Regions from separate parts of the Streptomyces sp. NPDC006487 genome, predicted to be linked through region 1. Evidence: riboswitches for the same ligand, from Rfam matches in the RefSeq annotation. Region 1 holds a riboswitch; the other holds the start of a gene.

Region 1 (4,355 bases):
CCTCGGTGCCGAGGGGGGGCGGGTGGGCAGCCACCGGCCCGGGGTGGAGCGCGAGGGGGCAGGGACCCCGCACACGCCGGAACCCGTACGCCATCAGGTCCCGCGCACGCGGGAGCCCGTACCGCCTCCTCAGAACGCCGGGCGTTCCGGGTCCAGGGCCGCGCGGCCTTCCACCGGGGAGGAGGCTTCCGCGAAGCGGCGTTGGGGGATGCGGCCCGCGCGGTGGGCCAGGCGGCCCGCCGAGACCGCGTCGCGCATGGCCGCGGCCATCAGGACGGGGAGCTGCGCCCGGGTCACCGCCGAGGCCAGCATGACCGCCGCGCAGCCCAGTTCCATGGCCAGGGCCACGTCCGAGGCCGTTCCGGCTCCGGCGTCCAGGATGACCGGGACCCCGGCCCGCTCGGTGATCAGCTCGAAGTTGTGCGGGTTGCGGATGCCCATGCCGGAGCCGATGGGGGAGCCGAGCGGCATGATCGCCGCGCAGCCCACGTCCTCGAGTTTGCGGGCGAGGACCGGGTCGTCGTTCGTGTAGGGGAGGACGGTGAAGCCCTCGTCGACCAGGACCTCCGCCGCGTCGAGCAGTTCGACCCCGTCCGGGAGGAGGGTGCGTTCGTCCGCGACGACCTCCAGCTTGATCCAGTCCGTGCCGAGGGCCTCCCGGGCCAGCCGGGCCGTCAGTACGGCCTCGCCCGCCGTGAAGCAGCCCGCGGTGTTGGGGAGGACCGCGATGCCGAGGCGGTTCAGGACGGACAGGACCGAGCCCTGGACCGTCGGGTCGAGGCGCCGCATCGCGACCGTGGTGAGTTCCGTGCCGGACGCGACCAGCGCCCGTTCCAGGATGTCCAGGCTCGGGGCCCCGCCGGTGCCCATGATCAGGCGCGAGGAGAAGGTCCGGCCGGCGAGGGTGAATACATCGTCGGGGGTGTCCGCCATGTGTTCAGCCTCCCTGGACCGCGGTGAGGACCTCGACGCGGTCGCCGTCGGTCACGGAGGTGTACGGCCACTGGCCGCGCGGAACCACGGTCTCGTTGAGGGCGGCCGCGACCCCCTTGGTGGCCTCGGTGAGGGTGGCGACCACGGTGGCGAGCATGGTGCCGTCCGCGATCTCGCGCGGCTCGCCGTTGACGGAAATGGTCATGCGAACGACTCCTGTCGCGTGAGGGTCGACATGTGGGGCGACGTGTGGGGCGACGTGTGGGGCGACGTGTGGGTCGACGTGAGGGCGAAACGGCGCGGGGTGAAGGGGCGGGCGATCTCCGGCAGTTCGCCGGTGGTCAGCAGGTCCGCCATCACGTCCCCGGTCAGCGGGGTCAGCAGGACCCCGTTGCGGTAGTGCCCGGTGGCCAGGTGCAGCCCCGGGAGTTCCGTCGGACCGAGGAGGGGGGCGTTGTCCGGGGATCCGGGCCGCAGTCCGGCCCGGGTCTCCACCAGGGGGAGTTCGGTGATCCCGGGCACCAGCTCGTGGGCGTCGCGCAGGAGTTCGTAGACCCCGCCCGCGGTGACGGTGGTGTCCCAGCCGAGCTCCTCGCTGGTGGCGCCGAGGACGAGTTCGCCGTTCTCGCGGGGCACGAGATAGACGTGGCTGCCGCGCACCACGGCCCGTACGGTCCGTGACAGGAACGGGGCGTAGGACGGTGGCACGGCGAGGCGCAGCACCTGGCCCTTGACCGGCCGTACGGGGGCCACGGCCTCCGGCGGTACGCCGTCCAGCCGGCCGCTGAGCGAGCCCGCCGCCAGCACCACCTGGTCGGCGCGCAGTTCCGTACCGCCGTCATCGTCGAGGACCGCGCCGCAGGCCCGGTCGGCGGCGGTCAGCAGTCGCGCCGCCCCGGCACGGTGCAAGGTGACCCCGGCCCGTTCGCAGGCGGCCAGCAGGGCGGCCGCGAGGCGGCGCGGGTCGACCTGGTGGTCGCCGTCCACGCGCAGGCCGCCGCGTACGCCCGGAGCCAGCATCGGTTCCAGGCGGCGGCACTCGCGGCCGGTCAGCCACTCGGACTCCAGGCCGCAGCGGCGCTGGAGCGCGTGCAGTTCGCGCAGGTGCAGCCGGTCGTCGGCGTCGAGGGCGACGGCGAGGGTGCCGCAGGCGCGGTAGCCGATGTCCATGCCGCCGCTGGCTTCGGCGAGCTCGGCGGCGAATTCGGGGTAGCGGGCGGCGGAGGCGAGGTTGAGCCCGAGCAGGGTCTCCTCGCCGTAGTGCAGCTCGGTGACGGCGGCCAGCATGCCGGCCGCGACCTGGGCGGCGCCGCCGCCGGGGGCCGGGTCGGCCAGTGCGGTGCGCAGCCCGCGCCGGGCCGCCCGCCAGGCGGTGACCAGGCCGATGATGCCGCCCCCGATGACGAGGACGTCGTAGCCGGGACTCCGGCCGTTCCTGGATGAATGCATGGGCGTCCAGCCCCTCCCTTCGCCGGCATGACCCGGATCAGGTTCGTACGGTCGGAGGCCGGCCAGCCTCCCTCTCAGCCCGGTGCGCCCGGACTCCCGCGATAGGTTCGGTGCCAGAGTAACGCCGAGCCCGACGGCGGGTAAGGCTGCCTCCCCGGTGCCGGCCTCCGCCTGGGTCCCGCCTGGGCTCTGCCCGGCCTCCGTCCCGCCTCCGCCCGGTCTCCGCTGCGTCTCCGCCCCGGTCTCCGCACGCTATTCCTGGCGAACCGTCAGTTGATTAGGGTGGGCCGCGTGAGCGAGCAGACGCAACAGCAGAGGCAGCAGGCGGAAGGCACGGGGCGCGGCGTGGTCGTCGTGGGCGCCGGGATGGCCGGGGTCCAGACGGCGGTCGCCCTCAGGGAGCAGGGCTGGACCGGCCCCGTCACCCTGCTGGGAGCCGAACCCCACCAGCCCTACGACCGGCCCCCGCTGTCCAAGGCGGTGCTCCTCGGCAAGGCCGAGGACTCGGCCTTCGACGTCGACTTCGGGGAGCTCGGCATCGAGCTCCGGCTGGGGGTCGAGGTCACCGGACTGCGGGCCGCCGACCGGGAGGTGGACACCGAGGCGGGACCGGTCCCGTACGAGTTCCTCGTGCTGGCCACCGGTGCCCTCCCGCTGAACCTGCCCGGCGCGGAGGGCGTCCCCGGGGTGCACCTGCTGCGCACCCTGGACGACGCGGCCCGGCTGCGGCCCGTACTGGCGGACGGCTCGGCGGTGGTGGTGGTCGGGGCCGGGTGGATCGGTGCGGAGTTCGCCACCGCCGCCCGCGAGGCGGGCTGCGCGGTGACGGTGGTCGAGGCGGCCGACCGGGTGCTGGCGGGCGCGCTGCCGCCGGAGGTCGCCGAGCCGATGGGCCACTGGTACGCCCAGGCGGGCGCCGAGCTGCTGACGGGCGCGCGGGTGGCCTCCGTGGAACCGGGCCGGGTCCTGCTGGCCGACGGGCGGGAGCTGCCGGCGGAGGCGGTGGTGGTGGGCATCGGCGCCCGCCCCGCCACCGGATGGCTGGCCGGGTCCGGCGTGGAGCTCGGCCCGGACGGAGCGGTCACCGCCGACGAGTGGCTGCGCACCTCGGTGCCCGGGGTGTACGCCGTGGGGGACTGCGCCTCCTTTCCCTCGGAGCGTTACGGATCCCGGCTGCTGGTGCACCACTGGGACAACGCGCTGCAGGGCCCGCGGGTGGTGGCGGCGGACATCCTGGCCGGGGGCTCGGGGGAGCAGGTCTACGACCCGGTCCCGTACTTCTGGTCGGAGCAGTTCGGCCGCTTCGTGCAGTACGCCGGGCACCACGCCGGCGCGGACGCACCGCTGTGGCGCGGGGACCCGGAGTCCGACACCTGGTCGGTGTGCTGGCTGCGGGAGGGCCGGCTGGCCGCGGTGCTCGCGGTGGGCCGCCCGCGCGACCTGGCCCAGGGGCGCCGCCTGATCGAGTCGGGCGCCCTCGTGGACCCGGAGAAGGTCGCCGACCCGGCGGTCGCGCTGAAGTCGGCGGTGCGCTGACCCGGCGGGGCGCGGGCCGGGAACGGGTTCCGGCCCGCGCCGACGCCCCCGTCCGGACCCCGGACGGGGCCGCTCGGGTACCGGCAGGCAGTCCGAGATGGCAGGCTTGTGCCCGTGACCGAGATTGACGCAAAGATCGATGCCCTTGTTCCCGCCTGGCTGTACCTCCCCGACATCGCGGAGATGCTCGACATCGAAGTGACCAAGGTTCGCCAGCTGGTCAAGGAGGGTCAGCTGCTCGCGGTGCGCCGCGGCGAGAACCGCTCCCTCCAGGTCCCCGCGGCCTTCATCGACGGAGACAAGATCGTCAAGGGCCTGGTCGGGCTGCTGACCGTGCTCCGCGACGACCGCTTCACCGACGCGGAGATCCTGGAGTGGCTCTTCACCGCCGACGAGACCCTGCCCGGCACCCCCGTGCAGGCACTGCGCGAGAATCG
Region 2 (8,899 bases), on a different contig from region 1:
TCATCGGCGCCAAGCGGTTCGGGGACACCCCCGTCGTCTCCGGCGCCGGCACCGCCACCTTCCAGGCCGCCTGGCTCCTCAACGGCGGCCAGCGCACCGACATGGACCGGCTGCAGGACGTCCATCTCCAGTGGATGTCCCGGCTGGACGCGGCGGTCCTGGTGGAGGACCACCTCCTCCTCCACTCCGACACCACCGCCTACCTCGACTACGGCGACTCGGTCGAGGACGTCAACGACACCATCCACGAGCTGCTCAACCGCAACGACGCCGACATCACCTGGGACCTGTTCCGCAAGTTCACCAAGCGCTTCGCCTTCCGCGACGAGGAGACCGGCCCCCAGGCCGTACGCGAGCTCATCGGCACCTACGGCGGCAGTCGCGTCGTGCACGGCCACAGCCCCATCCCGTACCTGCTGGGCGAGGTGGGCACCGAGGACGGCGATGGGGCGCACGGTCCCGAGGCCGTCGTCGGCCCCCACGTCTACGCGGAAGGCCTGGCCATCGCCATGGACGGTGGCGTGACGATGGCGGGGAAACTGCTCGTCGTGCAACTCCCGCTGAACGACTGAGGCCTTCCGGAGCTGGGTATTTCCGGAAAGCCCCTGTCGACGTACGGCGTGGGCGCTCTACCATCGCTCTATCCGTAGCAGGCTCTCCTCCGTTTGTGCCGGTGCCCCGTTCTACGCGGGCAAACCGGTCCCCACGGAGCATCGGGGGATGCACATGACCAGCGCTCCGCACCTGCTCACCGAAGACCGACCGGAGTTCGATCGGCTCCTCGACGAGGCGCTGCGCACGGCGAACGCACGGCCCGAACTCGCCGCCCTCGGCGAACGGCTGAACGCCGAACAGCTGCGCACCATGGCCATGGGGGCCACCTCACTGCTGACGGCCGCGGCCGCGGCCGAGTACGACCACTACGTGAAGGTCCGCAAGGAACGGCAGGACGAGATCCTGTCCACCCCCGGAACGACGGGGGAGGAGGACGACGGTCAGGGCGGTGGCGCGGGCGTCAGCGCCGTGGTCGCGGTCCTCGCACCGGTCCTGGCCGGCACCGCCATGCTGATCTTCCTGCTGGTGGGCTACATCCTGAAGATGATCGACCCCGAGCCGGCCTTCGCCGACACGATGCTGACGGCCGGCTGGCTCTTCGGCGGACTCACCGCCGCCGCACTGCTCTTCGCCGTGATCGGGCTGCTCGTGACGGCCGTCCGCAACAGTTCCACGGAGGTGGCGGCCGACGAGACGGAGACGGTACCCGACGAGGTGGCACGGGCCCGTGAGGCCTGGCGCAACGCCCTGCTGGAGCGGGGCATCGTGCCGTTCCTCCGGGACGCGCTGGCCGATCCCAGCGCGGGGGCCGGCTTCCCGGCCCCCAGAAAGCCAGGAGCCGGGCGCATCCCCAACCTGGGATACACCCGGCCCGATTTCACCAGTCCGGGGGCCCCGGCGCAGGGGCCCCGTCCCGGCTACTCGTCTCCGGACTTCACCAGCCCGGACTTCGGCGGCCCGGAACCCGAGCCGGAGTAGACCACCCGCTACTTGACCACCATGGGGTTGATGTTGCGGTCTTCCCTGCTCAGAGCCTTGTGAGCGAACCGGGCCAGCCCGTTCGCACCCGGGGTGGGCTGAGGGCTGGCGGCCGCCCACACTCCGGTGCAGACGAGTGCGTCCGGGGTGCCGGTGTCGATGTCACAGGAAGTCTCGTAGACGAGGCCACCCGTCGTCAGCACCTCGACGTTGACGATGTTGGCCTGCTCCGAGATCGACACCGCACAGGCGTCCTCGGGGTAGGTGTCCCCTGTGGTGGTCAGGTCGTACCAGCGCCAGGCGGTCACCGTGGGCTGCAGGTCGCGGATGCCGGCGTAGGTGACGCCGGCCGAGAGCACGGCCTTGACCTCGCGGGCAGCCGAAGGCCGGTGGGCGTCGACGTCGTAACACACGCCGCTGGCTCCCCGCGGACCCGTCGGACCGGTCGGACCCGTCAGACCGTCGGTGCCCGCCGCACCCGTCGGACCGGTCGGACCGGTCAGACCATTGGTGCCCGCCGCACCCGTCGGGCCCGTCGGACCCGTCAGACCATTGGTGCCCGCCGCACCCGTCGGACCGGTCGGGCCGGTGTAGCCCCGCGGACCCGTCGGGCCGGTGGCTCCGGTCGCGCCCCGCGCGCCCGTCGGCCCCGTGTTGCCCTTGGGGCCACGCGGACCCCTCGGACCCGTCGGACCCACCTTGCACTTGTCGTCACCGTGTACGAGCTGTCCTGCCTCGAGCGCCGCCTCCTGAGTCCGGGTGTCCGGTCTGTTGTGGCCCGACTTGCAGGGGTCCCCGTTGACCGGAGCCGAGACCAGGCCCACCGCCGGGGACGCCATACCCGCGAGCACCAGCGCCACCGAGGCGAGCGTGCCTCCCGTGAGCCAGGCGGTCCGTCGGGGCAGGGGCCCCAGGTAGTTGCGGGCCTTCTTCTCAGAACTCATCTACCGCTCCTCGCACACACCAGATGGATCGGATCTGCGAAGTCCGGAAATACGACCGGACTCCGCGGGCCATCCTGAAGAGTCCGTCTCGGCGACACGGACCGGCGCGCCCGGAGGTCAGCGGAACGGCGCAGTGGACACGGCCACTTGGCGGTCCGCCGCGCGGCCAGTCGGGTTCGCGCTCCGACGCCCCGGCGTGCCTCACCCGCCCGGCCGAGGGCCGTCCCTAGGGTCAGCGGCCGTGAAGCCGACCATTTGCCTCTGCATGATCGTGAAGAACGAGGCCGCTGTCATCGAGCGCTGCCTCGATTCCGTACGGGACCTCATCGACACCTGGGTCATCTCCGACACCGGTTCCACCGACGGCACCCAGGACCTCATCCGCGCGGCCCTGAACGGAATCCCGGGAGAGCTCCACGAGGAGCCCTGGACGAACTTCGGGCACAACCGGAGCCTCAACATCGGCCATGCCCGTGGCAAGGCCGACTATCTGCTGCTCCTCGACGCCGACCTCGTCCTGCGCCGCAACGGCCCACTGCCCCCGCTCACCGCGGATTCGTACATGCTGCGCCACGAGGGCGCGCTGGAGTACCGGATCAAGCGCCTGGTCCGCGGTGACTTCCCCTGGCGGTACGAGGGGGTCACCCACGAGTACCTCACCTGCGACCGCCCCGACGAGAACGACCAGCGACCCGGGATCCAGGAAAACCTGGATGCGCTGGTGATCGAGGACTACGCCGACGGCGGCTCCCGGCACGACAAGTTCGAACGGGACGCCCGTCTACTCGGCGCCGAGCTCCAGCGGGACCCGTCGAACCCCCGCACCGTCTTCTACCTCGCCCAGACGATGCGCGACATGGGCGACACGGCGGAGGCCGTCCGGCTCTACGAGCTTCGTGCGGCCATGGGTGGATGGGAGGAGGAGATCTACTACGCCCTGCTCCAGGTCGGCATCCTGAACGGGGAGTCGGGAGACCACCCCGCCGCGCTGGACGCCCTGACCCGCGCCTGGGAATCCCGGCCGGCCCGACTGGAAGCCTGCTACGAACTCGCCTCCAGGCTGCGCCTCCTGGGCCGCCACCACACCGCGCACGCGATCACCGGGGCGGTGCTGGACCGGCCGGTCCCCGAGGACCTTCTCTTCGTCCAGCCCTGGGTCTACCGGTGGGGGCTGCTCTTCGAGCACTCCATCACCGCGTACTGGGTGGGAGACATGAACACCTCACTACGGGCCTGCGACCGTCTGCTCGCCCTGCCCGACCTGCCCGAGTCCTATCGCCGCCAGACCGAAGCCAACCGCGGCTTCGCCGCGAGCCATGTTTCACGTGAAACATCGATCCCTGTTTCACGTGAAACATCGCAGCGCTCGCCCGCCTGACACGGCGGCCCGTGACTCCCCCCGGGTCACGGGTCGCCGAGCGGCGATGTACCGATCTGTCCGGCGTCAGTCGGCCAGGGGCAGGTACACGCGGTTGCCCGCGGCCGCGAACTCGGCGGACTTCTCCGCCATGCCCGCCTCGATCTCCTCGGCGCCCAGGTCGCCACCGTGCTGGCGGCGGATGTCCTGGGAGATCTTCATCGAGCAGAACTTCGGACCGCACATGGAGCAGAAGTGCGCGGTCTTGGCCGGCTCGGCCGGGAGGGTCTCGTCGTGGAACTCACGGGCCGTGTCCGGGTCGAGGGCCAGGTTGAACTGGTCCTCCCAGCGGAACTCGAACCGCGCGTCCGACAGGGCGTCGTCCCATTCCTGGGCACCCGGGTGACCCTTGGCCAGGTCCGCCGCGTGGGCCGCGATCTTGTACGTGATGACACCGGTCTTCACGTCGTCGCGGTTCGGCAGGCCCAGGTGCTCCTTGGGCGTGACGTAGCAGAGCATCGCGGTACCCCACCAGGCGATCATCGCGGCGCCGATGCCCGAGGTGATGTGGTCGTACGCGGGCGCGACATCGGTGGTCAGCGGGCCGAGCGTGTAGAACGGCGCCTCCTCGCAGATCTCCTGCTGAAGGTCGATGTTCTCCTTGATCTTGTGCATCGGGACGTGCCCGGGGCCCTCGATCATCGTCTGCACGTTGTACCGCTTGGCGATCGTGTTCAGCTCGCCCAGCGTCTTCAGCTCCGCGAACTGCGCCGCGTCGTTGGCGTCCGCGATGGAACCGGGGCGCAGGCCGTCACCCAGGGAGTACGTCACGTCGTACGCCGCGAGGATCTCGCAGAGCTCCTCGAAGTTCGTGTAGAGGAAGTTCTCCTTGTGGTGCGCCAGGCACCAGGCGGCCATGATCGAACCGCCGCGCGAGACGATGCCGGTCTTGCGGCGCGCGGTCAGCGGCACGTACGACAGCAGCACGCCGGCGTGGACCGTCATGTAGTCGACGCCCTGCTCGGCCTGCTCGATGACCGTGTCCTTGTAGATCTCCCAGGTCAGGTCCTCGGCTCGGCCATCGACCTTTTCCAGCGCCTGGTACAGCGGCACGGTGCCGATCGGCACGGGGGAGTTGCGCAGCACCCACTCGCGGGTGGTGTGGATGTTGCGGCCCGTCGAGAGGTCCATGACCGTGTCGGCGCCCCACTTGGTCGCCCAGGTCATCTTGTCCACCTCCTCTTCGATCGAGGAGGTGACGGCGGAGTTGCCGATGTTGGCGTTGACCTTCACCAGGAACCGCTTGCCGATGATCATCGGCTCGATCTCGGGGTGGTTCACGTTGACCGGCATGACCGCGCGACCTGCGGCGATCTCCTCGCGGACGACCTCGGGGGAGACGTTCTCACGGATCGCGACGTACTCCATCTCCGGGGTGATCTCGCCCCGGCGGGCGTACGCGAGCTGGGTGACCGCGGCGCCGCCACGGCCACGGCGGGGCTGGCGCGGACGACCCGGGAAGACCGCGTCGAGGTTCTTGAGGCCACCGCGCGGCGAGGTGTGCTTGATGCCGTCGTCCTCGGGGCGCACGGGGCGGCCCGCGTACTCCTCGGTGTCCCCGCGGCTGATGATCCAGTTCTCGCGCAGCGGCGGCAGGCCGCGGCGCACGTCGGTCTCGATCTGCGGGTCGGTGTACGGCCCGGACGTGTCGTAGAGCGTCACGTCCTTGCCGTTGGTGAGGTGGACCTGGCGGACCGGCACCCGGATGTCGGGGCGGGAGCCCGCCACGTATCCCTTGTGCCAGCCAGGCTGGCGCTCGGTCTGGCCATCGGCGTCCTGGCTGACGGCAGGCGTGCGTGCGTCCTGAATGGTCATGAGACCTAATCTCCCTACGCCGGCATTACCCGGTAACAGGTTCGGCGGTCGACGCAGCCTCCTCCCGTACGCATATTCGAATGCGAACGGTGATCAGCGCCCTCTCAGCCCGGTGCTCCGAGCTCCCGCGTTGTGCAAAGTAGCCCCCACGCTAGCGTCATGTGTGGCGTGCTGAACAGTGGGCCCCCTCATCTGTTGCGATGATCAGTCAGTGACGTCCTCGCCGCAGCCCCCCACCGAGCCCACGGATCCCGCTGGTCACGCCGGCCACTCAGGCCATGCGCACGCGGACCCCGGTCACTCGCCCGACCGGTCTCCCGGGCACTCCCACGGCCATTCGCACAGCCATGGCCCGGCGGCCCCCGTCTCGAAGCACCTGCGCAAGGTGATCGCGGCCGTTCTGATCCCCTTCGCCGCCGCGGTCGTGATCGGCATGGCGGTGCTCTGGCCCGGTGGGGCCCCGGCCCACGAGCGCACCGGGGTCGGGTTCGACCGGCAGACCCAGCAGGGCACGGTCGTCGCGCTCCAGCACGTCGACTGCAAATCCGTGAACGCCGCGCAGGTGCCGGCCACCGGCGACACCTCGACCCCCGAGGGGCGCGAGGCACTCGCCGCTCAGACCGGCGAGTGCAAGAAGGCCACCATCAGGGTCGGCAGCGGCCCCGACAAGGGCCGCGAGTTCGTCGAGATCGTCCAGCCGGGCGCACCACGACAGTTGACGGACGGCCAGGGCGTGGTGGTCGCGTACGCCCCGGACGCACCGCAGGATCTCCAGTACTCCGTGATCGACGTGAACCGCAAGCTGCCGATGGCCGTGCTCGCGGGCATCTTCGCCCTCGCGGTGGTCCTCGTCGGGCGGATGCGAGGGCTGTTCGCACTCATCGCACTCGCCGTCAGCTTCGCGGTGCTGACCTTCTTCATCCTCCCCGCGATCCTGCAGGGGTCGAATCCGCTGGTCGTCGCCGTGGTCGGGGCCAGCGCGATCATGCTGATCGCGCTCTACATGTGCCACGGACTGACGGCCCGCACCTCGGTCGCGGTCCTCGGCACCCTCGTCTCGCTGCTGCTGATCGGCCTGCTGGGCTCGCTGTTCATCGACTGGGCCGTCCTCAGTGGCAACACGGACGACAACACCGGGCTGATCCACGGGCTCTACCCGAACATCGACATGAGCGGTTTGCTGCTTGCGGGTGTCATCATCGGATCGCTCGGCGTGCTCGACGACGTGACCGTCACTCAGACCTCGGCGGTCTGGGAACTCCACCAGGCGGACCCGTCGATGGGCCCGCGCGGGCTCTACCGGGCGGGCATCCGCATCGGGCGCGACCACATCGCATCGGTGGTGAACACCCTGGTACTGGCCTACGCGGGTGCGGCGCTGCCCCTGCTCCTCCTGTTCTCGATCGCGAACAGCAGTATGGGTTCGGTGGCCAACAGCGAGCTGGTCGCGGAGGAGATCGTACGGACCCTCGTGGGCTCGATCGGACTGGTCGCCTCGGTACCCGTGACCACGGCGCTGGCCGCGCTGGTGGTGTCCGCGGACCGCGCGGAATCCCCGGCGGCCACAGCGGCCTCGGGGCCGCTCCGCGGCGGCCGGGGTCGGCGGCGCAAGCGCTGAAAGGCGGACCGGCGGGCGCGACCGGTCAGTTCGCGCGCACGGCCGGTCGTGAAGAACGGCAAGGTGGAGCGCTCAGCGCGTCGGCACGCTGAGCCCTGGTGCGTGAATCCGGTGATGCAAGTGATGCAAATGAATCAGGTCGTGCGGTGATGCGGTGATGCGTGCCGGGCCACCCTGGTCAGCAGGTGTCCGGCCGGGCTTCGGTCAGCCCGCGTTCTGCTCGTTCTGCTGCGACTCCGCGAGGATCTTGTCGAGCGCCTCGTCGAGGTTCTCCTCGAAGTCCCCGAGGTTGCGCTCCTGGCCGAGCGGGACGATCCGGTCGGTGCGGTCGAGGAATGCCACGAGTGGCGCCGCGCTCGCACGGAAGAGTGCCCGGTCTGCGCCTACTTGCAGCCGGATGTGGACATCGGACAGCTCCTCCGGATCGGTCGGGGCGATGTGGACATCGCCGTCACCGCACGGCTTGTTGATGCCGTCCAGAAGGAGCTCCCGGCCGAACGCCCAGGTGACGGGCGCATCTCCGGGAAGGTGGAAGGTCAGGCGGACTGCGTAGGGGTCACGAGCGTCGTACCGGAGTTCCACCGGGATCCGGAACGAGAGCTCCTCGGAAACGAGGAAACTCATCATGACCTCTGCCTGTACCGACTCGCGCATTGCCTACCCCGCTGTAGTGGAAGTGGCCAGGAATGATCCCCCAAGGCCCTCTTGACAAGAGTGGTGGAAGCGCTTGCAGATCACAAGGAGTGAGTTTTCAGATACTGATAGAGAACGAGAGGGTGCTCAACAGCGCGCCTACTTCACTCCGTAGCCGATCGACCGCATACAGCAATCGGTGTTCCTGGTGCAGAGGGAGAGAAATCGCCATGGTCGCGGCGGTGTCGCCGGCCGTGATGGGGATGGCCGCGCACACCGTTCCCAGGGCGTACTCCTGCCGCTCGGTCACCGGCTGCATCCGCTCCATGGAGCCGATCCGCTGCTCCAGAGCCCGTTGATCCCGCACGGTGTAGGGGGTGACGGCCTCGACCGGGTGACGGTCGTAGTACTCCTTGCGCGCCTTCTCGTCGAGCTGGCCGAGCAGGCACTGCCCGATGGCGTGCGCGTGGCCGGTCTCGCGGAAATCGGCCCACTCTTCACAGGCCGGGTTCGCCGGGGTGTCCGAAACACCCACGACCTCGATTTCACCCTCGCGGTAGACGGCGAAGTAGACGGGGGCCCCGACCGCGTCGCGGAAGTGCGCGAGGGAGTCGAGGATCATGCTGCGACGTTTCTGCTGAAGCCCGCCACCGGCCAGACGGCCCGCTGCGTCCCCCAGGACGAAGACCCCGCTCTCCCGTCGCAGATAGCCCTCGTGCGTCAGGGTGCGCAGCAGGTGGTACGCGGTGGGAAGCGGGAGCCCGGCCTCGCGCGCCAGTTGTTTCGCCGGGGCTCCCTCGCTATGGGAACCCACCGCTTCGAGCAGCCTCAGTGCGCGCTGCACCGAACCGATCAGAGTCGGCACACCGGCATTGTGAACCGAAGACAAAGCTCACCCCCAGGCGTGGCGGCGAGCCTTGGGGGGGCCCGCCCTGCGGG

The links. A riboswitch is a leader RNA that binds a small molecule or an ion and turns the genes downstream of it on or off. The one in region 1 is predicted to bind thiamine pyrophosphate.
Region 2: another riboswitch for thiamine pyrophosphate. It lies ahead of thiC (phosphomethylpyrimidine synthase ThiC); the one in region 1 lies ahead of thiO (glycine oxidase ThiO).

Annotation. Positions count from the first base shown of each region.
Region 1 covers NZ_JBIAHN010000047.1:195-4,549, reverse strand. Annotated here, with positions in the region: gene ACFYM0_RS37860 (thiazole synthase) at 130-933, opposite strand; gene thiS (sulfur carrier protein ThiS) at 938-1,138, opposite strand; gene thiO (glycine oxidase ThiO) at 1,135-2,382, opposite strand; TPP riboswitch at 2,380-2,492, opposite strand; gene ACFYM0_RS37845 (NAD(P)/FAD-dependent oxidoreductase) at 2,674-3,918, shown strand; gene ACFYM0_RS37840 (Rv2175c family DNA-binding protein) at 4,033-4,355, shown strand, end outside.
Region 2 covers NZ_JBIAHN010000008.1:285,179-294,077, reverse strand. Annotated here, with positions in the region: gene ACFYM0_RS16370 (metallophosphoesterase) at 1-572, shown strand, start outside; gene ACFYM0_RS16365 (hypothetical protein) at 721-1,533, shown strand; gene ACFYM0_RS16360 (hypothetical protein) at 1,542-2,477, opposite strand; gene ACFYM0_RS16355 (glycosyltransferase) at 2,719-3,855, shown strand; gene thiC (phosphomethylpyrimidine synthase ThiC) at 3,922-5,709, opposite strand; TPP riboswitch at 5,704-5,848, opposite strand; gene ACFYM0_RS16345 (YibE/F family protein) at 5,921-7,327, shown strand; gene ACFYM0_RS16340 (SsgA family sporulation/cell division regulator) at 7,532-7,981, opposite strand; gene ACFYM0_RS16335 (IclR family transcriptional regulator) at 8,079-8,816, opposite strand.